Regions from separate parts of the Rhizobium sp. BK661 genome, predicted to be linked through region 1. Evidence: predicted binding sites of a transcription regulator. Region 1 holds the regulator's gene; each other region holds the start of a gene.
What was found. Region 1 encodes PhoB, which activates phosphate uptake and scavenging genes when phosphate is short. Its sites were predicted from a motif close to TGTCATNNANCTGTCAT; they were not measured.

Region 1 (5,900 bases):
CCGACGAAGGCGAGCTTTTCAATGTCGAAATACCCGCCTTCTCCCTGGATTCGCCAGGACTTCTCAGGGTCCTGAACTGATCACTCGGCAGCTTGCGCCACCTCTTCCACCTCGAAGCGATAGGTGGTGGAGCAGAATTCGCAGGTGACAGAGATCTTGCCGTCTTCCTGACTGGCATCGATTTCTTCGCTCGAGAACCCCTTCAGCACACCCTTGATCTTCTCACGCGAACAACTGCACCGATCGAAAACCTCTCTCGGTTCGTAGACGCGAACGCCTCGCTCGTGGAACAGCCGGTAAAGCAGCCGCTCGGTGCCGACCTGCGGATCGGTCAACTCGTCGGCATCGATCGTATCGACGAGCGAGCGCGCTTCCATCCAGGCATCGTCTTCCTTGTGGGTGCTGCCAGCCGTGTCGCCGTCGCCCCCATGCAGGTCCGGCTGGCGCATGCGCTCCGGTGCTTCCGGCAGGAACTGGGCAACGAGCCCCCCTGCCCGCCAGCGATGACGCGGCTTGCCGGCTTCGTCGCGATCGAAGAGTTCGGCCGCAGCCAGACGCACCTGCGTCGGGATCTGCTCCGACTGGCGGAAATAGGTGCCGGCAATCTCCTCGAGCGTTGTACCATCCAGCGCAACGATGCCCTGATAGGGCTGGCTGAACTTGCCCTGGTCGATGGTAAAGGCCAGCATGCCCTTGCCGAGCAGCTGCTCCGGCTCGATCTGGCCGGCGGCAATCGCCTTATCGAGGAGGCCTTGGTCGAAGCGTGCATAGGCACGCACGTTCTCAGGTGTCGAGAAGTCGCAAACGAGCAAGTCCACCGGGCCGTCGCCCTTGGTCTGGACCGTGAATTTACCTTCGAATTTCAGCGACGTGCCGAGCAGCACCGTCAACACGACGACTTCGGCGAGAAGCCTCGCGACGGGCGCAGGATAGCGATGGCGCTCGAGGATCGCGTCGAGCATCGGGCCGAGCTGGACGGCGCGGCCGCGCACATCCAGGCCCTCGACCTGAAAAGGAACGACATGATCATCACCGGCGAAATTGAATTCGCCGAGGGCGGCTGCAGGTTCTGCCATGGTCTTCTCCTAGTCTGAGAGCGGGCGGACAAGAGTGTCCATCCGCTCGCGCGGCCACCGGGCCTTCCGGCCAAACGTGGCGCCAGTATGGTTCAGATCGCGCCCAGGCACCAAGCAAGAATCGACTTCTGCGCATGAAGACGGTTTTCCGCTTCATCGAAGACCACGGATTGCGGGCCGTCGATCACCTCGTCCGTGACTTCCTCGCCACGATGGGCAGGCAGGCAATGCATGAACAATGCATCCTTGCCGGCCTGTGCCATCAAAGCCGAATTGACCTGATAAGGCTGGAAGACGTTGTGACCCCGGGCCCGATGTTCCTGATTCATGGAGACCCAGGTATCGGTCACCACGCAATCGACGCCGGCGACCGCACGGTCGGCATCATGGCAAAGCATGATTTCGGCGCCCTCATTGCGGGCCCAGTTCAAATAGTGATCCTTCGGCTCGGAACCAAGGGGCACCGCCATATTCATTCGATAGCCGAAACGGGCAGCCCCCTCGACCAACGAATGCAGCACGTTGTTGCCGTCACCGGTCCAGGCGATCGTCTTGCCTTTGATGGGGCCGCGATGCTCCTCGAAGGTCATGATGTCGGCCATGATCTGGCAGGGATGCGTGTCGTCGGTCAGCGCGTTGATAACCGGAACAGTCGCGTGTTCGGCAAGCTCCAGCATGCGACCGTGATCGGTCGTCCGGATCATGATCGCATCGACATAGCGCGACAGCACCTTCGCCGTATCGCCGATCGTCTCGGCGCGGCCGAGCTGCATTTCGGTACCCGACAGGAACAGCGTCTCTCCGCCAAGCTGGCGCATGCCAACATCGAAAGACACGCGGGTTCGGGTCGAGGGCTTCTCGAAGATCATCGCCAGCATCTTGCCGGCGAGCGGCTTGTCACCCTGGCCGGCTTTGAAGGCCACCTTGCGGGACATCGCGTCGTTCATGATGAGCCGCAGGTCAGATGCCGCGACGGCGGAGAGATCGAGAAAGTGTTTGGGGGATGCCATCGTCTTTACCTATCACGCCCGCCTTTCGGCAGGCTTTATCCATTCAAGCCGTCTTCTTTGCCTTCGAAGCGCGCAGGCTTTCAGCGGCGCGTTCAAGGCGGGCAAGGCCCTCGCGGGCTTCGTCAGCCGTGACGACCAGAGGGGGCAGAAGACGAATGACGTTGTCGCCAGCGGGAACGCCGAGCAGATGAGCGTCACGGATCGCCTGCAGCAGTTCCGAGGATGGTACGGCGGCCTTGACGCCGAGCAGCAGTCCCTCGCCCCTGATATCCTCGATAATATCAGGATAGCGATCCTTGAGCGAGGCCAGCCCCTGGCGGAAGACCAGCGAGACGTCGCGCACCTGCTGCAGGAAGCCGTCCGCGAGAACCACGTCGAGCACGGCACTTCCGACAGCCATAGCCAGCGGGTTGCCGCCATAGGTGGAGCCGTGCGTGCCGGCCTTCATCCCAGATGCGGCTTCTGCCGTCGCGAGGCAGGCTCCGAGCGGGAAGCCGCCGCCAATGCCCTTGGCGACCGCCATGATATCAGGCGTGGCGCCAGACCACTCGTGCGCAAAGAGCTTGCCGGTACGTCCTACACCCGTTTGCACTTCGTCGTAGATTAGCAGGAGGCCGTTCTCGTCACAGATTGCGCGGAGCGCCTTCAGGAACTCGTTGGTCGCCGGCCGGACGCCGCCTTCCCCCTGAATGGGCTCGATAAGGATCGCGGCTGTTTCGCTCGTGATGGCGGCACGAACGGCGTCGAGATCGCCGAAGGGAACCTGATCGAAACCGGGCGCCTTGGGACCGAAGCCTTCGAGATATTTCTCCTGGCCGCCAGCGGCGATGGTCGCCAGCGTTCGTCCATGAAAGGCGCCTTCAAAGGTGATGATATGGAACCGCTCGGGGTGGCCCTTGGAATACTGATAGCGACGCGCAGTCTTGATCGCGCATTCCAAAGCTTCCGCGCCGGAGTTCGTGAAGAATACCTTATCGGCGAACGTCGCATCGGTCAGACGCTTCGCGAGCGTTTCCTGGCCCGGAATCTCATAAATGTTGGAAAGGTGCCAAACCTTGTCGGCCTGCTCCTTCAGGGCGCCGACGACATGCGGATGACCATGGCCAACGGAGGTGACGGCCACGCCCGCACCGAAGTCAAGATATCGCTCGCCCGTTTCGCTGATCAGCCACACGCCCTCGCCTCGCTCGAACCGCAAGGGGGCACGAGAGTAGGTATCGTAAAGCGCGGCTTCAGCCATAGCGCGATCTCCTGTCATTGATCATCAGCGGCCGGACTCCGGCTAAGGAAGGCGGGCCTGAAAATTAAAAATGCCGCCTTTCGGCGGCGAGCAGCACTATTTACTTTTCGCACTGCAATGTCAACAAAACTGAGCTTTTGCTGCATGCGTCAAGCTGCCATCCCGAGGCGTCCGACCTATCAACAACTAATGTTGCAGAAATGACTCTGCCGTCCAGCAAGTTGGGGAAAACTCCAAATTCGATTCGCCGGGATTCAACCGACTCTTGTCACGGAGTCAGCCTCACACTAGGTTAAAACTCAATTACTAGACTGCATGCGGCGGAACTAGTCACCAAAATCGAGCAAGCGTTTCTTGCCTCGGATACGTCCGGGGCAACGGTGAAGGATTCTGCCTACACCAACGCTAATAAGGCGGAGACAGGGGCATGAACTGGACAGACGAGCGCGTTGAAAAACTGAAGAAGCTTTGGTCCGAAGGCCTGAGCGCCAGCCAGATTGCAGCACAACTTGGCGGTGTAAGCCGTAATGCCGTCATCGGCAAAGTCCACCGTTTGAGTTTGCCCGGCCGTGCCAAGGCCGGAGGCTCGACGACGACCGTCCGGACACCCAAGCGCACGACATCCGCACCGCGCGCTCCGAACTATGCATCTCGCGTCGCCACGCGCACCGTCACTCGCCAGCAGGGCGCGACGATGCTCAAGGAAGAAATCGAGATCGATGCGATCGAGGAAGTCCGTTATCGTCCGGCCGCAAACGTGGTCGTTCCGATTTCGCGTCGCCTGGGCCTGACGGAGCTGACCGAACGCACCTGCAAGTGGCCGGTCGGCGATCCGCTGAAGGACGACTTCCACTTCTGCGGCTGCGAGTCCCCGGACAACTCCCCATATTGCACGTACCATCAACGCATGGCCTATCAGCCGGTAAACGAGCGCCGTAAGGCCGCCAACCGGGTCGCTTGACCCGGAAGCCGGATAAGGACCAAAGAAAACGGGCCCTCGCGGGCCCGTTTTTCATTTGTGAAATTTTATGAAAGTCGCGCAGGCTTTCCGGGGAAAGCCTAGGCTTCCATTGAATATCCGGCGCCGCGAACGGTGCGGATGACGTCCTGCATGTTGGAGAAGTTCAGCGCCTTGCGCAGACGACCAACATGGACGTCGACGGTGCGTTCGTCGACATAGATGTCATGACCCCAGACGCCATCGAGCAATTGCGAGCGCGAGAAGACGCGGCCAGGGGACGCCATGAGGAATTCGAGGAGCCGGAACTCGGTCGGACCAAGGCGAACTTCGCGGCTCTTGCGATGAACGCGATGCGTCTCGCGGTCGAGCTCGATATCGCCGCACTTCAGGAGCGTGGAGAGCACTTCCGGTTTGGCGCGGCGAAGCATCGCCTTGACGCGAGCAACGAGCTCCGGCGTCGAAAACGGCTTGACGACGTAATCGTCGGCACCGGTGGAGAGGCCGCGAACGCGTTCGCTTTCCTCGCCGCGGGCCGTCAGCATGATGATCGGCAGGCGCTCGGTCTCCGGCCGCATACGCAGGCGGCGGCAGAGTTCGATGCCGGATACGCCAGGCAGCATCCAATCGAGGATCAGGATGTCCGGGGTCCGTTCCTGCAACCGGATCTCGGCCTCGTCGCCGCGCAGGATGGTATCGACCTCGAAACCTTCAGCCTCAAGGTTATAACGGAGAAGCACGCTCAGTGCTTCCTCGTCTTCAACGACTGCTACTTTTGGAATCATTCGTTTCGGTCTCCTGGGGGCGCGGTCGCGGAAGGATTATTCGGTGACAGCGCCGACGGTGTTGGCGGTATCGTCCTTCGGACGTTCGCCTTCCGGCTGAGCACCGGTGGCCATGTAGTAGATTGTCTCGGCAATGTTGGTGGCGTGGTCGCCGATACGCTCGATGTTCTTGGCGCAGAACAGAAGATGTGTGCAGCTGGTGATGTTGCGCGGATCTTCCATCATGTAGGTGAGCATCTCGCGGAACAGCGAGGTGTACATCGCGTCGATTTCCTCGTCGCGCTCACGGATCGACTTTGCCTTGTCGGCAGCGCGGCTCGTATAGACATCGAGGACTTCCTTGAGCTGGACGAGCGCCAGTTCGGAGAGGTGCTCAAGGCCGCGGGCAAGCTTGCGCGGGACGCCGGCGCTCTGCACGGCGATAACGCGCTTGGCGGTGTTCTTGCCAAGATCGCCGACGCGCTCAAGGTCAGCGGCGATGCGGATCGAACCCATGATCTCGCGAAGGTCGGCGGCCATGGGCTGGCGACGGGCGATGGTAACGATCGCCTTGTCACCAACCTCGCGTTCGGCGTGATCGAGGATCACGTCGTCGGAGATGACCTTCTGGGCCAGGGCCGTGTCGCCGTTGACAAGGGCGCGAACCGCATCCGAAACCATCTGCTCGGCCAGGCCGCCCATTTCCGAGATACGGCGCGTCAGAAACTTCAAATCATCGTCATACGCAGAAAAGATATGTGTCGATGCCATAGGGATCATCCTTGAATGTCGTGAGTGTTACCGTCGTCGGCGATCAACCGAAGCGACCCATGATGTAGTCCTGGGTGCGCG
Region 2 (5,900 bases), on a different contig from region 1:
CGCTGCTGGGAGCGGGCGGCCTGATTGCTAGGGGCTGGCAATTGGTTCAGCGACGCCGGCTTCGAGGCGAGACTCGTGTGATCCGATCACCATCCTGTTTCCGCGCCAATCGAAGCTTCCGGCCAACCAGCTCCTGATCCAGATGGCGGGCAACAAGATATCACGCGTCACCATTGCAACGAGCGATATCGGTGAGAGATGCCAATTCTTGCGGGCCGCAAGAAGAAGTTCCGGTATGTAGGCTGCGCACAAAACCGCGACAGTTGTGGTGGAAAGACTGGCACCGACAACGAACGCGGCGCACACGCACAGTGATAGGGGCGGAACCACGCCCAACAGGATCTCCGGGGCGAAGAAATGCGGGAAAGTCACGCGTCTCAGCCGCGCCCAGCGGCATTGTCGCGCCCATATCTCGCGAAAGGTTCTTCTTCCTAACGGCTGCTCGAACGGCCCACCAACCAGATGCACCTTGAGGCCCATTCGGTTCACCAGCTTGGTGGCCGCGGCATCTTCTGCGATCTCAGCCCCAAGTGCCTGGATGCCGCCGTGGGAGTTGAGGGTCTTCTTTCGCCATAGCATGCTCTTGCCTTGCGCGAAGCCAAATCCAAGAGCCTCTCCTGCATATTGCCAACGGGCCTGGTGGGTGTTGAGAAACGCACATTCCACCTCCGCCCAAAACCCTGTGGGGCGGGAGCCAAGTGGCGTCGAGCAGACAAGTCCACTATCGGGCCGCCATGCAGCGATCAGGCGCGCGAGATAGTCGCTGGGCATCAAAACGTTGGAATCGGCAAGCACGACCCATTCGTGCGACGCTGCGTTCCAGCCCTTGACACAATTGTTGAGTTTCGGATTTGCGCTGACGCGATCGTCCCCAACAAGGACCGTTGCCTTTGTCAGCGGCTTCGCCCGGCGAGCCTCTTCAGCCAGGCCAATTACCGGATCGGCCTTGTCGGCAACGCAGAAGATGATTTCGTAGTCGGGCCAATCCAGGCTCAGCGCACTTTCGAGCGTCTCCCGCGAGAACTGTTCCACCCCGCGAAGGGGTATCACGATTGAGACCGGCGGACGGGCGGAAACGCTTGGCGTTTTGTCTTGGCGGGATCGAATCCGCCATCCCGCGATAACAAGGCTGAGGGTATTGGCTGCCAACAGGGCACCGGCGACGGCAATGATATACAGCATCAGTCATTCCAGCGGTGAACAGCGCCGGAATGAAAACGAGTCTCAGCGCCCGGTGAGCTAAGACATCATCGTCACATGACGCGATGATGACATCTGCCTGTTGCTCTGTGAGGAGTTAACAGGAGCATCGGAGCAAGTTGTTAGCGCGTCATGCCAGCGGCTGCCAACGCTGAACTCAGTGCTTTCTCCTCAGGGCCCTTTGAACCTTGACAATCTCGCCCTTCATCAGGATCAGGAAGTGCTTCTTGTCGAGGCGGTTGGCGACGTCGCCGTCTACCGTCATGTAGTCCGTTCTGGGACTGGACATGGTCTCATCCGCTACCCTGATCTGCTCAATCACGATGCAAGGATTTCCAGCGTCACCCGTGCATTTGAACCGCCGCGTCTCCTGGTACTGTGACATCGATCCCCTCCTAAGCTGACGGCAAGCATCATCGCGACCGAAGCCGGGATTTCAAGTTATAAATTAGGTGTTGCTGAATTATACGAAGGGTGAAGGTGTGTCCGGTGGCGCAAGCAAAGCCCGGTGCTGGTTTGGACAGCGCCGGGCCTATGTGACTGCAGTTGAGGGAAACGCAGTCAGTGCAACGACAAAGGGTGCGCTGCCCAGGAAGAACGTTGCTACGGTTCGGATGTTCCGAACCGCAAAGGTATTGTTCAGGCTGCTGCCTCTCGGCGCGCCCACCGCTAGTTTTGGCGTGGTGCCTCGGCGGTGAACACAAACGCCGACATTCGCCCTTCGATCGGCCCCTTGCCGAAGGTTTTCTCAAGCGCTTCCGCTACGCGTGCCACGACATCGACCTTCGGCTGACGTGCTTCGATTTCCATGCGGAGCGGACTGCCCCTGCAGAAGGCGGTGGCTGCATCATGTGCCGAGGATGCATGAGACGTCTTTTCGACCTTTGCGAAGGTCGCCGACTGGAAACCGGCGCGCTCGAGCTCGGATAGGATCGTCTCGGCATCAAAATAGCCATGCGGCGTCCGTCGAAAGAATTCCGGCGGATCGCCCGGAAACACGGCGTCTGTTGCAGCCCTGACGGCGGCTGCGAAATCGTTGCTCTCGACCGTGTCCCACGTGTTGAAGAGAAACGTTCCTTTCGGCTTCAGCACGCGAAGGATTTCGTGATAGGCGCGGTGTTTGTCGGGAAAGAACATGACGCCGAACTGACTGGTGACGGCATCAAAGGTCTGATCGGGGAAGGGCAGGCTCAATGCGTCGGCCTGGCGCCATACGACATGCCCTCCGGAGTGTCGCCGTGCGGCGACATCCAGCATCGCCTGGTTCAAATCGGTGGCGATGATTTCCGCGTGCGGAAGCGCTGACGATATTGCGCGCGTAAGGGCGCCCGACCCAGCGGCGACCTCGAGAACGCGGTGCGGATGAAACGACGCCAGGCGCTGGGCCAGATCGGCCGCGTAAGGGTCGAACAGGATCGGTACCATGTAGCGGTCGTAAGCCGCAGGGATATCGCCTTGAAAACACGCATCATTTATAGCCATGATCGTTGCGCTCCATAGCCACCGCTCTGGGCGCATATTAGAACCTTTCATGGTGTCTTTGAAGGTGTTGCCCAGCGAGTGCTCAGCGAGGGTCTGTCATGCCCAAGGCTTGCAGATCGAGGTCATCCGCCAGATGTCTCGGCAGGCGCGCCAATTGATCTCGGGTACGATTGCGTGTCAGGCGTGAGATCTGACGCGTTCTAAATGCGTAGAAGATGTCGAAGATTGCGTTGAGAGTGCTCATTGCGGCCTCCTTTCATCGGTTTTAGCCGCCATGATCGAAGGGTACTGTCGGGTTGACTTTCAATCAAACAAAATGATATGGAATTCAAATTCAGAAAAATTGAAAGATGTGACGATGAGCATTCCCTTTCGCCGTCCCATTCCTTTGCTTGATAACGACGTCCTGAGGACGTTCGTTGCCATCGCAGAGACCGGCAATTTTTCGACCGCCGCGGAAGCCGTATATCGGACGCCGTCGGCTGTCTCCATGCAGATCAAGAAGCTGGAGGAGCAGCTCGGTGCGACGCTTTTCCTTCGTGATGCGCGTTCGGTCAGCCTGACCCAGCACGGCGAACTGCTACTCTCCTACGCACGCAACATTCTCGCTCTGTCGAACGAGGCGGTTTCGCGCTTCATCATGCCCGAGCTTAGCGGTGTGGTTCGGCTTGGCGCGCCGGAAGATATCGGCGAGCGATTGCTGCCCAGCATTCTGAAAAGCTTCGCCGAAAGCTTCCCGAGCATCATGGTCGATGTCACCATCGACATGAGCATCGGCCTCAAGAAGCGGATGGAGGAGCAGCGCCTCGACCTGGCACTCATTAACTGCGCGACACGCCCCTTGCCGACGGATGGCGAGATCGTGTTTCGGGAGCGGCTGATATGGGCTGGTGCCAAGTGCGGTACGGCGCACCGTCGCGAGCCGCTGCCGATCTCGATCTGGGAGGATGGCTGCATCTGGCGCTCGGAGGCAATATCGCAACTTGAGCGCATGAAGCGCGGCTATCGCGTTGCTTTCCTCAGTGGCCACACCATGGCGCAGCGTGCGGCCGTGGTTTCCGACCTCGCGATCGCGCCGTTGCCGCGCTCCTATGTCACCGACGAGATGACGATCCTCGGCGTGCAGGAAGGGTTGCCCGAACTCGGCTCCTTCGACATCCGGCTGCTTACTGCATCGCAGATGAACGGCCCGATGCGCGCTGTGGCCGAGAGCATCCGCTTTGCCTTTGCCGAAAAAGCCAAGGCTGTTGCTGCTTGACAAGTTTGCGGTGACCTTTTTTCTTCCTCCGGGGTTTAATTCGCGCGGCGGGAGTCGCCCGCGCTCGGACGACTGAGAAAGAAGGATTTCGCAATGACGATAATGGCCAAGATCGGCTCAGCCCTCGCAATTCTGCTCGTACTTTCCTCGTGTGGAAACACGATCCGCGGTATTGGCCGGGATACGGCAAACGCGGTGAACGCGACCCAGGATGCAGGTCGTTCGGTCGGCCGCGCCGCCACCAGGTAACAAGACCTCAGATCGCAGCCGGCGGGTAAGCGTTTTCCAACCCGCCGGAACGCGAAAGCCCAGTCCGGAACGCCATGTAAGCCGGATGCTGGCTTGATTTCGCTGCCTCCATCAGTCGTATCTGCAGGCGGGCAGGCGCTGTCTCGCCAATCCATTTCCCAAGATTTTCGAGTTTCAGCGTGTTCAGAAACGGCGCACTGGCTGCGTTGTTCAGATGGCGGTGAAGGCCATCAATGACGTTTTCGTCCTGCGCCACATTTTCCATCAGCAAGGCAACGTAGGATTTCTCCTGTTCGTCAAGGCTGGCAAGCTTCGAGGCGATCGTGTCGCGGTCGGGAAACGGAGCGGATGTCATCTGTATTTTCCTCGTCTGGGCAAGCGGGCGCGATTCGGGCGACCAAGCGGTCGGTGCTTATAGGAAACCGATGCCTCCGGAGGGAAGACTTTGTCATTGGCCGAGATCGTTGTTCGTCCTAGAGCCCGGCCTTGACCTTTTCTGCGACGTCGGCAGGAACCCACTTGGTCCATAGGGCCGAATAATTCTGAAGGAAGTACTCCGTGGCTTCCTCGTTGCTCTTCTGGTTTTCGTCCTGCCAGGCGAGCACCTCGTTGATCGTCGTATTGTCCCATGAGCGAAGCTTAAGGTAATCCATGGCCGGTCCGGCCCGGTCGGCAAAGGCTTTGGTGACAATCGTATGGGCCCGCGAGACCGGGTAGGAGTTGACCTGCGGCCGAGCGCAACCCGGGATCGAGGTGCATTTGTCCCACTCTGCCTTGTCATGAGCGACGCCGAAGCTCAGGCGTGTCATGTCGTATTTGCCAAGGATGGCGGTGGGGGCCCAGTAGTAGCCAAGCCAGCCGGCCTTTTTCTGGAATGCATTTGCGATGGAATCATCGAGGTCCTGTGGGCTGCTGGCTTCGACAAGTTGAAACCCGTCCCGTTCAGCCCCCAGCGCGCGGAAGAGATTGGATGTCGAAATCTGGCAGCTCCACCCGACAGGACAACTATGGACGGCGCCCTGCGATGCATTGTCGGATGCCGGGAATAGCTCCGGATGCTTGAGTGCGTCCTCGACGCTGCGGATATCCGGGTTCGCATCTGCGATGAATTTCGGTATCCACCAACCTTCGACCGCGCCCTCCGAGAGGATTTCAGCAGCCTGGATCAGCTTGCCTTCCTTGACCGCCATGTCGAGTTCGGAGCGCACCGAATTGATCCAGAATTCGGAAGCGATATCGGGCTCACCCTTTCCGTCCATCGAAAGGAACGTCGGCATCGTGTCACCCGGGACGATCCTGACCGAGCAGCCGTAACCCTTCTCGAGAATAAACTTGTCGAAGTTGGCGGCAATACCCGCCGACGCCCATTTCATTTCAGCGATGGTGACGTTGCCGCATTCAGCAGCCCGCGCCGTCGCGGCGGCTGCACAAACTCCTGCGGCAAGCAGGATTGACGTGCAGAGAAATCTCATCTTGCGTTCCCATTCTTGCTGTCGCGGCTACAACCTAGGCGTTCCGCAGTTTGCGGAGGAGGCTCTTGCTGTTTCTGCAGGCTGTTGCTGTGGCGTTCGTCCTGACGCCTTGCAGGGCAGCCTACGCGTTCGGCTGCGGAAATCAATTGTCTTCTGCGCGTGAAGCAGGGAGTCTAAGCGCCTGATTTGAAATCGGTAATGATAGTTCCGCAGAAGATTGCGGTTGGTATTCGAGATCT
Region 3 (5,900 bases), on a different contig from region 1:
GCGTACGACGATCGCAACGTTCAAATGCCTCGGCGCACCGGCGGCGACGGTGGTTCTGATCTACCTTTTTCAGATTGCAATCATTGCTCTCGGCGGCATTGTCGTCGGCTTGGTCATCGGTGCGCTGGCGCCGATCGTCGCATCGCAATTTCTGGCGCAATTCCTACCCGTTTCCACCGACCTCACATTCTACCCCGGAGCCTTGGCTCTCGCGGTCCTGTTCGGCATTTTGACAACGCTGGCGTTTGCCATAATGCCGCTCGGACATTCCCGCGAGGTTCCGGCAACAGCGCTGTTCCGCGAGCAGGGTTTTGAAGCGCGCGGCCTTCCCTCCTGGCCTTACATCCTCCTTGCCGCAGCCTTTCTCCTTGCGCTTGCCGGTCTCGCCATCGCCACCGCCTACGATCGCTTTATTGCCATCGTCTTTGTCGGGGCAATCGCCTTCGCTTTCGTTATCCTGAGGCTGGTCGCGGCCGGTATTGCGTGGCTCGCGCGCCGCAGTCCGCGTGTCAACTCGCCGGCCCTCCGCCTCGCGATCGGAAACATCCATCGCCCCGGCGCTCTGACGCCCTCCGTCGTGCTGTCGCTCGGTCTTGGGCTCGCGCTGCTCGTCACCCTCACCCTGATCGACGGCAACATGCGGCACCAGTTGACCGGACGCATGGCCGCCGGCGCGCCGAACTTCTTCTTCGTCGACATTCAGGGATCCGAACTCGAGAAATTCCGGAGCGTCGTCAAAGCCGGCTCCCCGGACGGCAAATTGGTCGAAGTGCCGATGCTGCGTGGCCGCATCCTCGCTTTCAATGGTGAGGACGTGACGAAGCGGAAGGTCCCGCCGGGCGGCCAGTGGGTACTGCGCGGCGACCGCGGCATCACATATTCGGAAGCCCTGCCGGAAAATGCATCATTGACCGAGGGGTCATGGTGGCCGAAGGAATACAGCGGCGAGCCGCTGGTCTCCTTTTCCGCCGAGGAAGCCAAGGAACTCGGCTTGAAGATCGGCGACACCGTCACCGTCAACGTGCTTGGCCGCAACATCACCGCCAAGATCGCCAATCTCCGCAAGGTCGAATGGGAATCGCTTTCCATCAACTTCGTGATGATCTTCTCGCCGAATACGTTCCGCGGCGCCCCGCATGCGTGGCTGGCGACGCTAACCGACCCGACGGCAACCTCCGCCGCGGAGGCTGCGATCCTGAAGTCGGTAACGAACACCTATCCGACGATCACCAGCGTCCGGGTCAAGGACGCAATCGACATCGTCAATGCGTTGGTGGGGCAACTGGCCACAGCGATCCGCGCCGCCGCCTCCGTTGCACTCATCGCATCGGTCCTCGTGCTCGCAGGCGCACTTGCCGCCGGCAACCGCGCTCGTACCCATGACGCGGTCGTCCTCAAGACACTTGGCGCGACGCGGCGAATGCTGATCCGCGCATTCTGCTACGAGTACCTCATCCTTGGCGCCGCGACTGCGGTATTCGCTCTCTTTGCCGGCGGCGTCGCGGCATGGTTCATCACTGCCCGGATCATGCGTATCCCATCCCACTTCCTGCCTGACGTCGCCGGGCTGACGCTCGTCACTGCCCTGGTGCTCACCGTGGGCATAGGGCTCGTCGGCACATGGCGCATCTTGGGGCAGAAGGCAGCACCCGTTTTGCGCGAACTCTGATTGACCGAACGGAGAAATTCCCTTCACCTTACGGCGATTTAACCCGATCTCGGGTTGCAAGGGCCTTGTTTGCGAAAGCCGAAAGGCTCATATTGTCTGCAGGCATGCTGGGCTCCGCAGCGGCGCCCGGGTTTTTGCGCCCGACACCGTGTCCACACCGGAGCTTGTAAGAGGAAACTATGGCTGACCTTCGTAATTACCAAGGCCGCGTACAGACTGGCGAGATGATCGACCAGGGCCTACGCAGCTATATGCTCAAGGTCTACAACCTGATGGCGCTGGGTCTGGCGATCACGGGTATAGCCGCCTATCTGGGCTTCAATTTCGCCGTCCAGAACGGCCAACTGACGCAGTTTGGCGTATTGCTTTTCCAATCGCCGCTGCGCTGGGTGGTCATTCTTGCACCGCTGGCCGCCGTGTTCTTCCTGAGCTTCAGGATTAACCGGATGAGTGTTGCCGCTGCGCAGACGACCTTCTGGGTCTACGCCGCGCTGGTGGGCCTGTCGCTTTCGTCGATCTTTCTGGTCTACACACAGTCGAGCATCACGCAGACGTTCTTCGTAACGGCCGCTTCCTTCGGTGCACTTTCGCTCTATGGTTACACGACCAAGCGTGATCTCTCTGCAATGGGCTCGTTCCTGATGATGGGTCTCTTCGGCCTGATTATCGCGTCGCTCGTGAACCTCTTCCTGGCATCGTCTGCCATGCAGTTCGCGATCTCCGTGATTGGCGTGCTGATCTTTGCGGGCCTCACCGCCTACGACACGCAGCGTATCAAGGAACTGTACTACGAAGCAGACGGCGCAGATGTTGCCGGCCGCAAGGCGATCATGGGCGCACTGACCCTGTATCTCGACTTCATCAACCTCTTCATGTTCCTCCTGCAGTTCATGGGCAACCGCAAGTAAGGAACAGAGGCATATCGAAAAAGGCGGCTTCGGCCGCCTTTTTTGTTGCTAGGTCGTCCGCAGAATGATTTTTGGAGGGGTCCTTTAGTCAACGCCGGCCGACCGAATGCCCATCTCCCTCCGCGACGCTTCCCCATCCGACCTCACTGCTATTACGACGATCTATCGAGAATCCGTTCTGAATGGTGTCGCAAGCTATGAGCTCGTCCCGCCCGAACAGGACGAGATGGCGGCGCGATTTTCCGCCATCACGGGTCAGGGCTATCCGTACATCGCCGCGATCGACGAGGGTGGCAACCTGCTTGGTTATGCCTATGCTTCGGCTTTCCGTACACGACCGGCCTATCGTTGGATGGTGGAGGATTCCATCTATCTTGGGCCTGAGGCACGCGGCCGGGGAATCGGAAGACTGCTGCTTACCGAACTTATTCAACGCTGCAGCGATCTCGGCTTTCGTCAGATGGCCGCCGTCATCGGTGGCGCACATCCGGCATCAATTGCCCTGCATCGCGCGTTGGGTTTTGAGGATACGGGTCGCCTGAAAGCGACAGGCTACAAACACGGACGCTGGCTCGACACGATGATCATGCAACGTGCCTTGGGCGAGGGCGCAGCCTCGGACCCGGATGCTTCGACCTATCCCGGCACCCTCTTCAAAGCCTGAGTCGCTTACTTCTCGACCAGCTTCAAAGCCTTGTTGAAGACCTTCAAGACCTGCTGTAACTCGTGCCCGCGCTTCAGGATGACGCCGTGGATGTTGGTAACGGAGTAGGCGCCCTGCTTGGTTGCAAGCTTCGGATTCTTCTCAATGCGAAAGAGCGGCATTTCGCCCGATCGCTTGAAAACCGAGAAGACCGCGCGGTCCTTCAGATGATCGATCGCATAGTCCCGCCACTCTCCCTCGCCGACCATGCGGCCATAGATCCAGAGAATCGCATCGAGTTCGCGCCGGTGGAATGTGACCGGAGCGGGATCCTTGCTCTGCTTGTATTCCTTGAGATCCACGACGACTGAGGAACTGCTCTCGGCTGACCGGCTTTCGCCGCGCCGCAAATCCGGCTGATCTGTCATCAGTCTCCCGGTGCCTCCACTCGTGACAGGTAAATGACAGTTTGCCTTAGCGTTTACAAATTGCAAGCAGGCGATCAGTCACATTAATCATACTCTGTGCAATCTCCCGAGCGCCGCAATTCAGTCAAAACAGCGCCTCATTTGCAAGGGAAATTCCCTCTCACGACTGCGCCGCGGGCCCGTTCGGACCTACGTCGCACCCGATTCGTGCATGATCTTTGCCTGATTTTATAGGCATAAAAGGTCGTGCGTGAGTTTGGCGCCAGCGCGCCAAAGGGCCCGGCTGACCGTATCGACCTTAACCCCAGCCCCGAATACGATCAGCCGGGCCGCCCCGTTTTCCATCCACAGAAGCAGATGAAACGGCTAGATGTTCTTCCCGGCCATGACGACCGTCGCTCCGAGAATCGCGGATGGATTGCCATCGGCGGTGGAGGATTGAAGTAGAATCGCGCAGCCCTCGAGGTCCGGCTTCTGCATCACGCTTGCCGGCAGCGTCAAGCTTGTTTCCTTGCCTTCCCACATACCGACCGTCTCCACATCGGCAACGCTGTTCAGGTAGGCAATCTTCTGGCCGCTGTTCTCGCCCTTCTCGACGTCGATGGTCTTCTCACGGTTGAAATAGACCATGACGACATTGGCCTTGCCTTGCCCTGCCCCGATCTTGATCTCGAGTTGGTCGCCGCGCATCTCGGCCTTCACCGGCACGGAAAGGCCCATCCCTTCGGCTGCATAGCCGTCGATCTTCTTGTTGATCGCACCGAGGTCAGCGCCGGCCACATGGTCGCGGCCGTTGATGATGACCTGCGGCGTATAGACATTGGCGCGACCCATCGTCTGCGCGTAGCCATACTGCCGCTCCGTGTTTTCCTTCGAACTCAGCGTGTCGGCCCAGCCCATGTAATTCCAGTAGTCGACGTGATAGGCGAGCGCAATAACCCCGCCAGCCTCGACGATCTTGCGAAAAACCGCATCAGCTGGAGGACACGAAGAGCATCCCTGCGAGGTGAAGAGTTCGACCACACCTTTCGGCGCATCCTGGGCAAAAAGCGGGCCGGCAAGCGCCACAGCTGCAACCACAGAAATCAAAAACCTCGCGGACATTCACTGCACCTTTTTCTTCAGTACCTGCCGCCGAGTTTCGCCGCAGGTTCCGATATCTGAGCGTAGAGATAGTGGTTCTCGATCGAAACGGAAAGTCACGAACGGGTGAGACAGGCTTCGAGGAAGTCAAGCTGAAACACATCGTCGTGAGCGCGAATTTACCGCCTCGCGTTCAAACGAAAACCGCCGGAAATCTCTTTCCGGCGGTCATTGTCATGGAAGTCTGTTAACAATCAGGCAGCGAGATCGCGCAGAACCGTCTGCAGGATGCCGCCGTTGTTGAGGTAGATCACTTCGTCGAGCGTATCGACGCGCGACAACAGCGGAACTTCCTTCACGGTGCCGTCGCCGTAGGTAATCTTGGCAATCTTCTTTTCGCGCGGCTTGATGTTCTCAAGGCCCTCGATGCTGACGATTTCGTCGCCCTTCAGGCCGAGGCTTGCCCAGGTCGTGCCCTCTTCGAAGACGAATGGGATGACGCCCATTCCGACCAGGTTCGAGCGGTGAATACGCTCGAAGGACTGTGCAATGACCGCCTTCACGCCAAGCAGGTTGGTGCCCTTCGCTGCCCAGTCGCGGGACGAGCCGTTGCCGTACTCGACGCCAGCAAAGATGACGAGCGGAACGCCCTCGGCCTTATACTGCATAGCCGCGTCATAGATCGATTCCTCTTCCTTCGACGGATAGTGGATGGTGTAGCCACCTTCCTTGCCGTTCGGGCCGAGCATGTGGTTGCGGATACGGATATTGGCGAACGTGCCACGCATCATGACTTCATGGTTGCCGCGACGCGTGCCGTACTGGTTGAAGTCAGCGACGCCGACATTGTTCTCGAGTAGGTAAGCACCGGCCGGAGACGCAGCCTTGATCGAACCGGCAGGCGAAATGTGGTCGGTGGTGATCTTGTCGCCGAAAAGGCCGAGAACGCGAGCACCCTTGATGTCCGAAATACCCGAGCCGGTCTTGCCCATGCCCACAAAGTAGGGCGGGTTCTGCACGTAGGTCGACTTGTCATCCCAGGCGTAGGTCTGTCCGGCCGGCACTTTGACGGCCTGCCAGTTTTCATCACCCTTGAAGACGTCGGCGTACTTCGTTTCGTAAAGTTCGCGAGTGACGTACTTCTGGATGAAGTCCTGCACTTCGTGCGA
Region 4 (5,900 bases), 220 kb from region 1:
CGCTGGAGGAGGCACTGAAGAGCCGCCTCTTCGTCCGCCGCACAAACGGCTGCGAACTGACGGCGGAAGGCGAGGTTTTCCTTGCCTCCGCAGAGCGAATGGAAACCGAAATCCTTTCCGTGCAGGCCAATCTCGGTCGCACGGATACGGCAATCGCGGGAACCGTGCGCGTGGGAGCACCGGATGGTTTCGGGGTTTCGTTTCTTGCGCCCCGCATCGGTCGGCTGATCGAGCGCCATCCGGAACTGAAGATCCAGCTTGTGCCGGTGCCGCGGTCGTTCTCACTCTCACAGCGCGAGGCCGATATCGCCATCACGCTGGAGCGGCCCGAGCAAGGCCGCCTGGTCTCGGCCAAACTGACCGACTACACGCTCGGACTTTATGCGTCGAGGAGCTACGCCGAACTCAATGGCCTGCCCGCCGATGCAGAGCAGTTGAAGCAGCATCGGCGTATCGGCTATGTCGAGGATCTGATCTTCTCGCAGTCGCTGAATTTCACCGGAGAGGTGATGCGCAACTGGAACGCCGGCTTCGAGATTTCATCGGCGACGGGGCAGACAGAAGCGGTGCTCTCAGGCGCCGGCATCGGCATCCTGCATGATTACATCGCGCGCCAGCACCCGGCACTCGTACGCATCCTGCCGGATATTTCGATCCGGCGGGCATATTGGACGACATTTCACGAGAGCGCGCGGGAACTCGTGCGGGTGCGCACGGTTTCCGATTTCCTGCAGGAACTCGTCGCTGCCGAGCGCCACATATTCCTGTGACACCGGCGCAGCGCATGATGGTCAATCACGCCTGTCAGGCTCGTCGCTGATCTGCTGCTTCTCTGCAGCGACCTCCGCTGCGCGCACTGGCATGCCATCGACAATCGTGAACAATTCGCCGCTCGTGATCGGCTCGCCGACCTTCAGTTTCACCGTCCCGTCCTTGCCGACAAGAAAGGCGACAAAATCTCCAACCGTCGGATTGCCGAGTTCGCTTGCGATCGCCGCAGCGTCGAGATTTTCACCTGCCCCGAAAAGCACTCTCACGCTACCGCCGACAATCTTGAGAAGGACGATGTCGCGTTCCTGCAAGGAATCCCGATTGGCAAGGAGTTGATTTTCCTGACGCGCGGCCCGTGCATTCTTCTTATCCGCGAAGATGACCAGGACGCGATTGCGCCATTGAAACTGCTCGAGACTTGTGAGGGCGGAATAGGCGCTGTTGTCCTCATCCACCTTGGTGGCACCATATAGAAGCGTTTTCGACATGCACATTATCTCCTCTCGACGGAACGTCGAAGGAGTATGGACGGTTCCATCCACCGCAACGGGGCTCAGCTGCGCCAGGATTTCCGCAATTGCCAGATGGCACCGAGCAGCACCAGCAACAAGGCTATGCTGCCGTAGGACAGGGAAACCTGCGCCAGTTGATCCAGCCTCGGCATGGATCCAGCTGCCGCGCCCGGCGCAGAACTTGAGCCAAGAGCATAGGCGCCGCGCAGGACGGCGACGAACGCGACGATCAGTCCGGCCATGTCGATGAAGCGCGCATGTGCCCTCATGCCATCGATGACAACGGTCGCAAGGCCGCAGAGAAATGCCACCGGTAACAGATAGGCAGCGCCGCCCAGGAGCGGAAAGTCGCCGAGAACAACATCGTCGGATTCACCCAGGGAACTAACCTTCAGGATCGGCAGCAAGACCGCGAGAACGGAAAAGACGGCAAGCACACCGCGCTTGATGATTTCGTTCAAGTCAATCCGCGTGGCGCCAATGCGTACCCGGCTCATTCTACCTCCCCGATACAGTAAACCACCGCAGCGCGGTGGCGCTCGGCTCGTTCGAGGGAGATTTGCTATGAAGTTGCTAACGCACCGCACAATCAGCGACGGTAAAACTACCCTTTGCGGGCAAAAGCGTTCAGCCGGTTCGGAGGGAAAAGTTAAAGAAGGATTAAGGGTCGTTTTAAGGTGCCTGAAGGCAGGCAAGGCCAGGCGGCAAATGCCGCCCGGCCCTGAGATTATGTTCACATCGGAACAAACGATGAGACCGGCACCTGCAGTGCAGAGGCGATCCGCTTGAGCTTGGCGGGATCAGCATCCTCACCGCTCTCGATTTCCTCAATCTCATTAACAACCAAACCGCAGGTTACTGCGAGGTCGTCGACGCTATAGCCGACCGCCTCACGAGCGGCACGTACAGCACCGGCTACATTCACGGCCGAAACGGCGGTAGCCTTGGATGCATCCAGATTGCTGAGCGAAATGGACATTTAAGTCTCCTTCTGAAATCACTCTGAATTAGCCCCCGGCGGGAAAATGGCACTCCCGATCACGATTTGCAATGCAGTATGGTTAATTCGTGATCGGCCAGAGCCCGCCAGCGGGAAGCCGAACCGGGTCCTAAAACCCCATTGTCCTTTGTAAGCAAAGCACATTTGCCTGACAGTCCCGCCCGCTTCATCCACGCTGCCATCGATGTAAAAAACGGCCGGCACGCGGCGATTTGTCACCTATTTTTAGGCATTCACATCGGCTTGAGGACGAATCATTGCGATCGAAATCGGGCAAATGAGACAAGAGCCAAGGCTCCTGGTTAGGCGCATCGGCAAAGACCAATGCGTGGCCGGACTTGCTTCGAAAAGGGGCAAGGCATTTTCCGAAGCAAGTCCAGGCCGAGCGGATAAAGGTGGGATCCAACGATACCGCTAGGTCAAGGGATCATGTAGCGGGTGGCCCGAAGATCACGCGCCTCAACGTGGCTGTCACGCAAACTTGGCGGACAAAGCGACGTCTTCCTCAGAAGCGTCCTCAGAGCTTCCGGTCGGGACGACGAACAGCAATGCGTGGGCAAACAAGATCGCCGAGCCCAGCAGGGCCGCGTAGGCGAGCAGGATTGTACCCATCGGCACCGCGAAGTTGAGTTGCGGCAGCGCGCCGAGCATCATCGGCACGTACCAGGAGACGGCCGAAATCGCACCAGAGACGATAAACACACTGCGATGCGACGACGGCAGGCCTTCCATGATCGAACGACCGATCTGCTTCTTTACGCGCGGAAGGATGACGGAGTGGATAAAGCCGCCGTTGACGGTCAGGATGAGCACGATGGTCATCTTGGCCCAGATCTTCTCATTGCCCAGCTTCGCCGGATCGAACGCACCATAATAAGTGAGAAAACCAAGTCCTGTGGCCCAGAGCAGGATCAGGCCCCAGTTAACGACTTTAGAGCCGAACTTGAAGACCTTCCAATGATCTTCGGTGATCTTGCCTCTCACCAAAAACCGCAACACAAGAAGATCGAGCACTGTTGCGGCGCCAAGCCCGAGTGCCAACCCAATGAAATGCACTATTCTCAATGCAGACTTGATTGATACTGCAGGATCTTGGCTGAGAGTCTGAATAAGGAGAGTAAATCCCATACTTATGCACCTTTCATTCTTTGGATCACAGCGTTGGAACGCAGGTAGGTCTGAGTGTCAGGACACGGGAAATCGCACCAGGCGCCGATATCGATCGGCATCTACAAGTGAGCGAATTAACGTTCCGACAGTCTGTGATCCCTCTTTGGTGCCCCGTTCCCCGGCAATGGATTTATTAGTAAAGAATGAACAAAGGGCGGCGAGAAGGTGGCTGAACCGCGTCCATGTAGAGATATCGCAATGTATCTTTGCCTAATTCAAGGAAAGCCGCACGTATAAGATGAGAAATTCTTTGCACTCAATGCACAGGCCGGGCGCCTGATGTCACAGGAGCTTCATTCTATGGGAATAGACCCGACTAAGGACCAGTCCCAAGAGGAGCCGAAAGATGACAATAGTTCAGGGTGAAGAACATCGTCACGATCGAGCGAGCCACCCACTGGAGGGACGCAGCGCAGCAAGATGGTTCCTCCCAGTCTTCTTGATCCTGCTCCTTGCAGGACTTGGTTATGTTGCCTACGCGCTTGGCCCGGAGCTAACCAGCGCCGCCGCCGTTCCCTGGATTCTGCTTGGGATCGCGCTGCTCATTGCGCTCGGCTTCGAGTTCGTAAACGGCTTTCATGACACGGCCAACTCCGTTGCGACCGTCATCTACACACGGTCGATGCCGGCGGAACTTGGGGGGCTCGGCACAATGGTCGGCTGGAAGCGCATTGTCGTCACGGTCGGCGAGAAAATCGGCAAGACGCACTTGACCTATGGCCAAGGTGCCGCTGCCGAAGTCGTGGCAATGGCAACGATCGGTGCAGCCGATCACCTGGGATTGCCGGTTTCCACGACACATGTACTATCGTCCGGTGTGGCCGGGACGATGGCCGCGAACGGCTCGGGGCTGCAATGGTCGACGGTCAGGAACATGCTGATGGCGTGGATTTTGACACTTCCTGCCTCGATCATGATCGCCTTTCTTTTGTTTGTCGTCTTGCGCCAATTGTTCTGACGCCGGCTCGGCAACCATACTTCAAACCTTGCCACGAACGCATTGAGGGTGAACGTCCATGAACAACAAATCCGACACCGAACATTCAGATTGGCTTGAGGCCGAACTGGCCGACACCCTCGATGAGGATTATGAGCTGGAACTCTCGGAACCGGCACTCTCCGACGCAATCCGCAAGATCTATCGAAACGCCCATCCGGTCTCGATCCCGAGGCTCGACTATTTCCGCGCGCTGTTGTCGCTGCAGGCGGAGTTGATCAAGCTTCAGGATTGGGTGGTCTATAACAAAGAGAAGGTCGTCGTGATCTTCGAAGGTCGCGACTCCGCAGGAAAGGGCGGCGTGATCAAACGCATCACGCAGCGCCTCAATCCGCGTGTCGTCCGCACCGTCGCTTTGCCCGCCCCTTCCGACCGCGAGAAGACGCAGTGGTACTTCCAGCGCTACGTGCCGCATTTGCCAGCCGGCGGTGAAATCGTCCTCTTCGATCGCTCCTGGTACAATCGCTCTGGCGTTGAGCGCGTCATGGGATTTGCGACCGAGGACCAGGTCGATCAATTCTTCAACGACGTTCCAGAATTCGAGCGCATGCTCGTCCGTTCCGGCATCCGGCTCGTCAAGTACTGGTTCTCGATCACCGACGAAGAGCAGCAGATGCGCTTCCTCGTTCGCATTCACGATCCCCTGAAGCAGTGGAAGCTGTCGCCGATGGACCTGCAATCGCGCGTCCGCTGGGAGGCCTATACGAAGGCCAAGGAAGAGACTTTCGCGCGCACCAATATTCCCGAAGCGCCGTGGCATATCGTGGAAGGCAACGACAAGAAGCGTGCGCGACTGAACTGCATCGATCACCTGCTGCAGCAAATACCTTATGGCGATGTTCCGCACGAGGAAATAACGCTGCCCGACCGAGTCTTCAATCCCGACTACGAGCGCAAGGTGCTGCCGCAGGAGCTCTACGTTCCCCCGAAGTATTGACCCGCCTTGTGTCTGACGGGCTACGCGCCAGACAGGACCTCCGCGTGACGACGCATCCAGCCAAGTGCTCCGGCCGGTCGCAAGACGGTCGGCTCGCGTGCGGCCCTGCGGGTCTAGCGCAGTTAGAACCGCTGGGGCGCCGCCGGTCTGTTTCCGGTGATTGTGTCGATCCGGTCGAGCACGTCTGGCGTCAATTTGTCCCTATGCGAAAGGGCGGCAAGATTATCCTGCAACTGACTTGTGCGCGATGCGCCAAGAATGACGGTCGAGACGTTCTTGTTGGCCAGGCACCACAGCAGAGCCAGGTGCGTGATCGATATCCCGATCTCGTCTGCAAGCTTCGCCAACTCGCGGACCTTTGCGAGCTGGGCGCGGCCTGCATCGCTCGATAGCTTCTCCTTCAGCCACTCGTATCCGGGAAGGTTCATGCGGCTGTCAGCCGGCACACCGTCATTGTATTTGCCGGTGAGGACGCCCGACGCAAGCGGCGACCAGATCGTGGTTCCGAGACCC

Region 2: a site for PhoB is predicted at 1,258-1,274, ahead of FHX16_RS11295 (ceramide glucosyltransferase). Genes of this name have one in related genera too.
Region 3: a site for PhoB is predicted at 3,671-3,687, ahead of FHX16_RS07415 (DUF2794 domain-containing protein). Genes of this name have one in related genera too.
Region 4: a site for PhoB is predicted at 3,734-3,750, ahead of FHX16_RS03845 (inorganic phosphate transporter). Genes of this name have one in related genera too.

Annotation. Positions count from the first base shown of each region.
Region 1 is NZ_JANTYT010000001.1:571,038-576,937, reverse strand. Features, by position in the region: gene apaG (Co2+/Mg2+ efflux protein ApaG) at 1-80, shown strand, start outside; gene FHX16_RS02795 (Hsp33 family molecular chaperone) at 81-1,076, opposite strand; gene argF (ornithine carbamoyltransferase) at 1,169-2,086, opposite strand; gene FHX16_RS02785 (aspartate aminotransferase family protein) at 2,130-3,326, opposite strand; gene FHX16_RS02780 (GcrA family cell cycle regulator) at 3,754-4,287, shown strand; gene phoB (phosphate regulon transcriptional regulator PhoB) at 4,386-5,069, opposite strand; gene phoU (phosphate signaling complex protein PhoU) at 5,106-5,819, opposite strand; gene pstB (phosphate ABC transporter ATP-binding protein PstB) at 5,863-5,900, opposite strand, start outside.
Region 2 is NZ_JANTYT010000004.1:125,044-130,943, forward strand. Features, by position in the region: gene FHX16_RS11295 (ceramide glucosyltransferase) at 28-1,182, opposite strand; gene FHX16_RS11300 (hypothetical protein) at 1,358-1,489, opposite strand; gene FHX16_RS11305 (class I SAM-dependent methyltransferase) at 1,870-2,682, opposite strand; gene FHX16_RS11310 (hypothetical protein) at 2,765-2,926, opposite strand; gene FHX16_RS11315 (LysR family transcriptional regulator) at 2,999-3,940, shown strand; gene FHX16_RS11320 (entericidin) at 4,034-4,189, shown strand; gene FHX16_RS11325 (hypothetical protein) at 4,197-4,544, opposite strand; gene FHX16_RS11330 (glycine betaine ABC transporter substrate-binding protein) at 4,663-5,661, opposite strand.
Region 3 is NZ_JANTYT010000002.1:221,828-227,727, forward strand. Features, by position in the region: gene FHX16_RS07400 (ABC transporter permease) at 1-1,669, shown strand, start outside; gene FHX16_RS07405 (Bax inhibitor-1/YccA family protein) at 1,849-2,577, shown strand; gene FHX16_RS07410 (GNAT family N-acetyltransferase) at 2,684-3,241, shown strand; gene FHX16_RS07415 (DUF2794 domain-containing protein) at 3,247-3,648, opposite strand; gene FHX16_RS07420 (thioredoxin family protein) at 4,015-4,752, opposite strand; gene acnA (aconitate hydratase AcnA) at 4,986-5,900, opposite strand, start outside.
Region 4 is NZ_JANTYT010000001.1:786,050-791,949, reverse strand. Features, by position in the region: gene FHX16_RS03870 (LysR family transcriptional regulator) at 1-770, shown strand, start outside; gene FHX16_RS03865 (DUF4174 domain-containing protein) at 792-1,259, opposite strand; gene FHX16_RS03860 (hypothetical protein) at 1,325-1,780, opposite strand; gene FHX16_RS03855 (helix-turn-helix domain-containing protein) at 2,017-2,262, opposite strand; gene FHX16_RS03850 (hypothetical protein) at 2,755-3,339, opposite strand; gene FHX16_RS03845 (inorganic phosphate transporter) at 3,800-4,411, shown strand; gene ppk2 (polyphosphate kinase 2) at 4,470-5,387, shown strand; gene FHX16_RS03835 (aldo/keto reductase) at 5,510-5,900, opposite strand, start outside.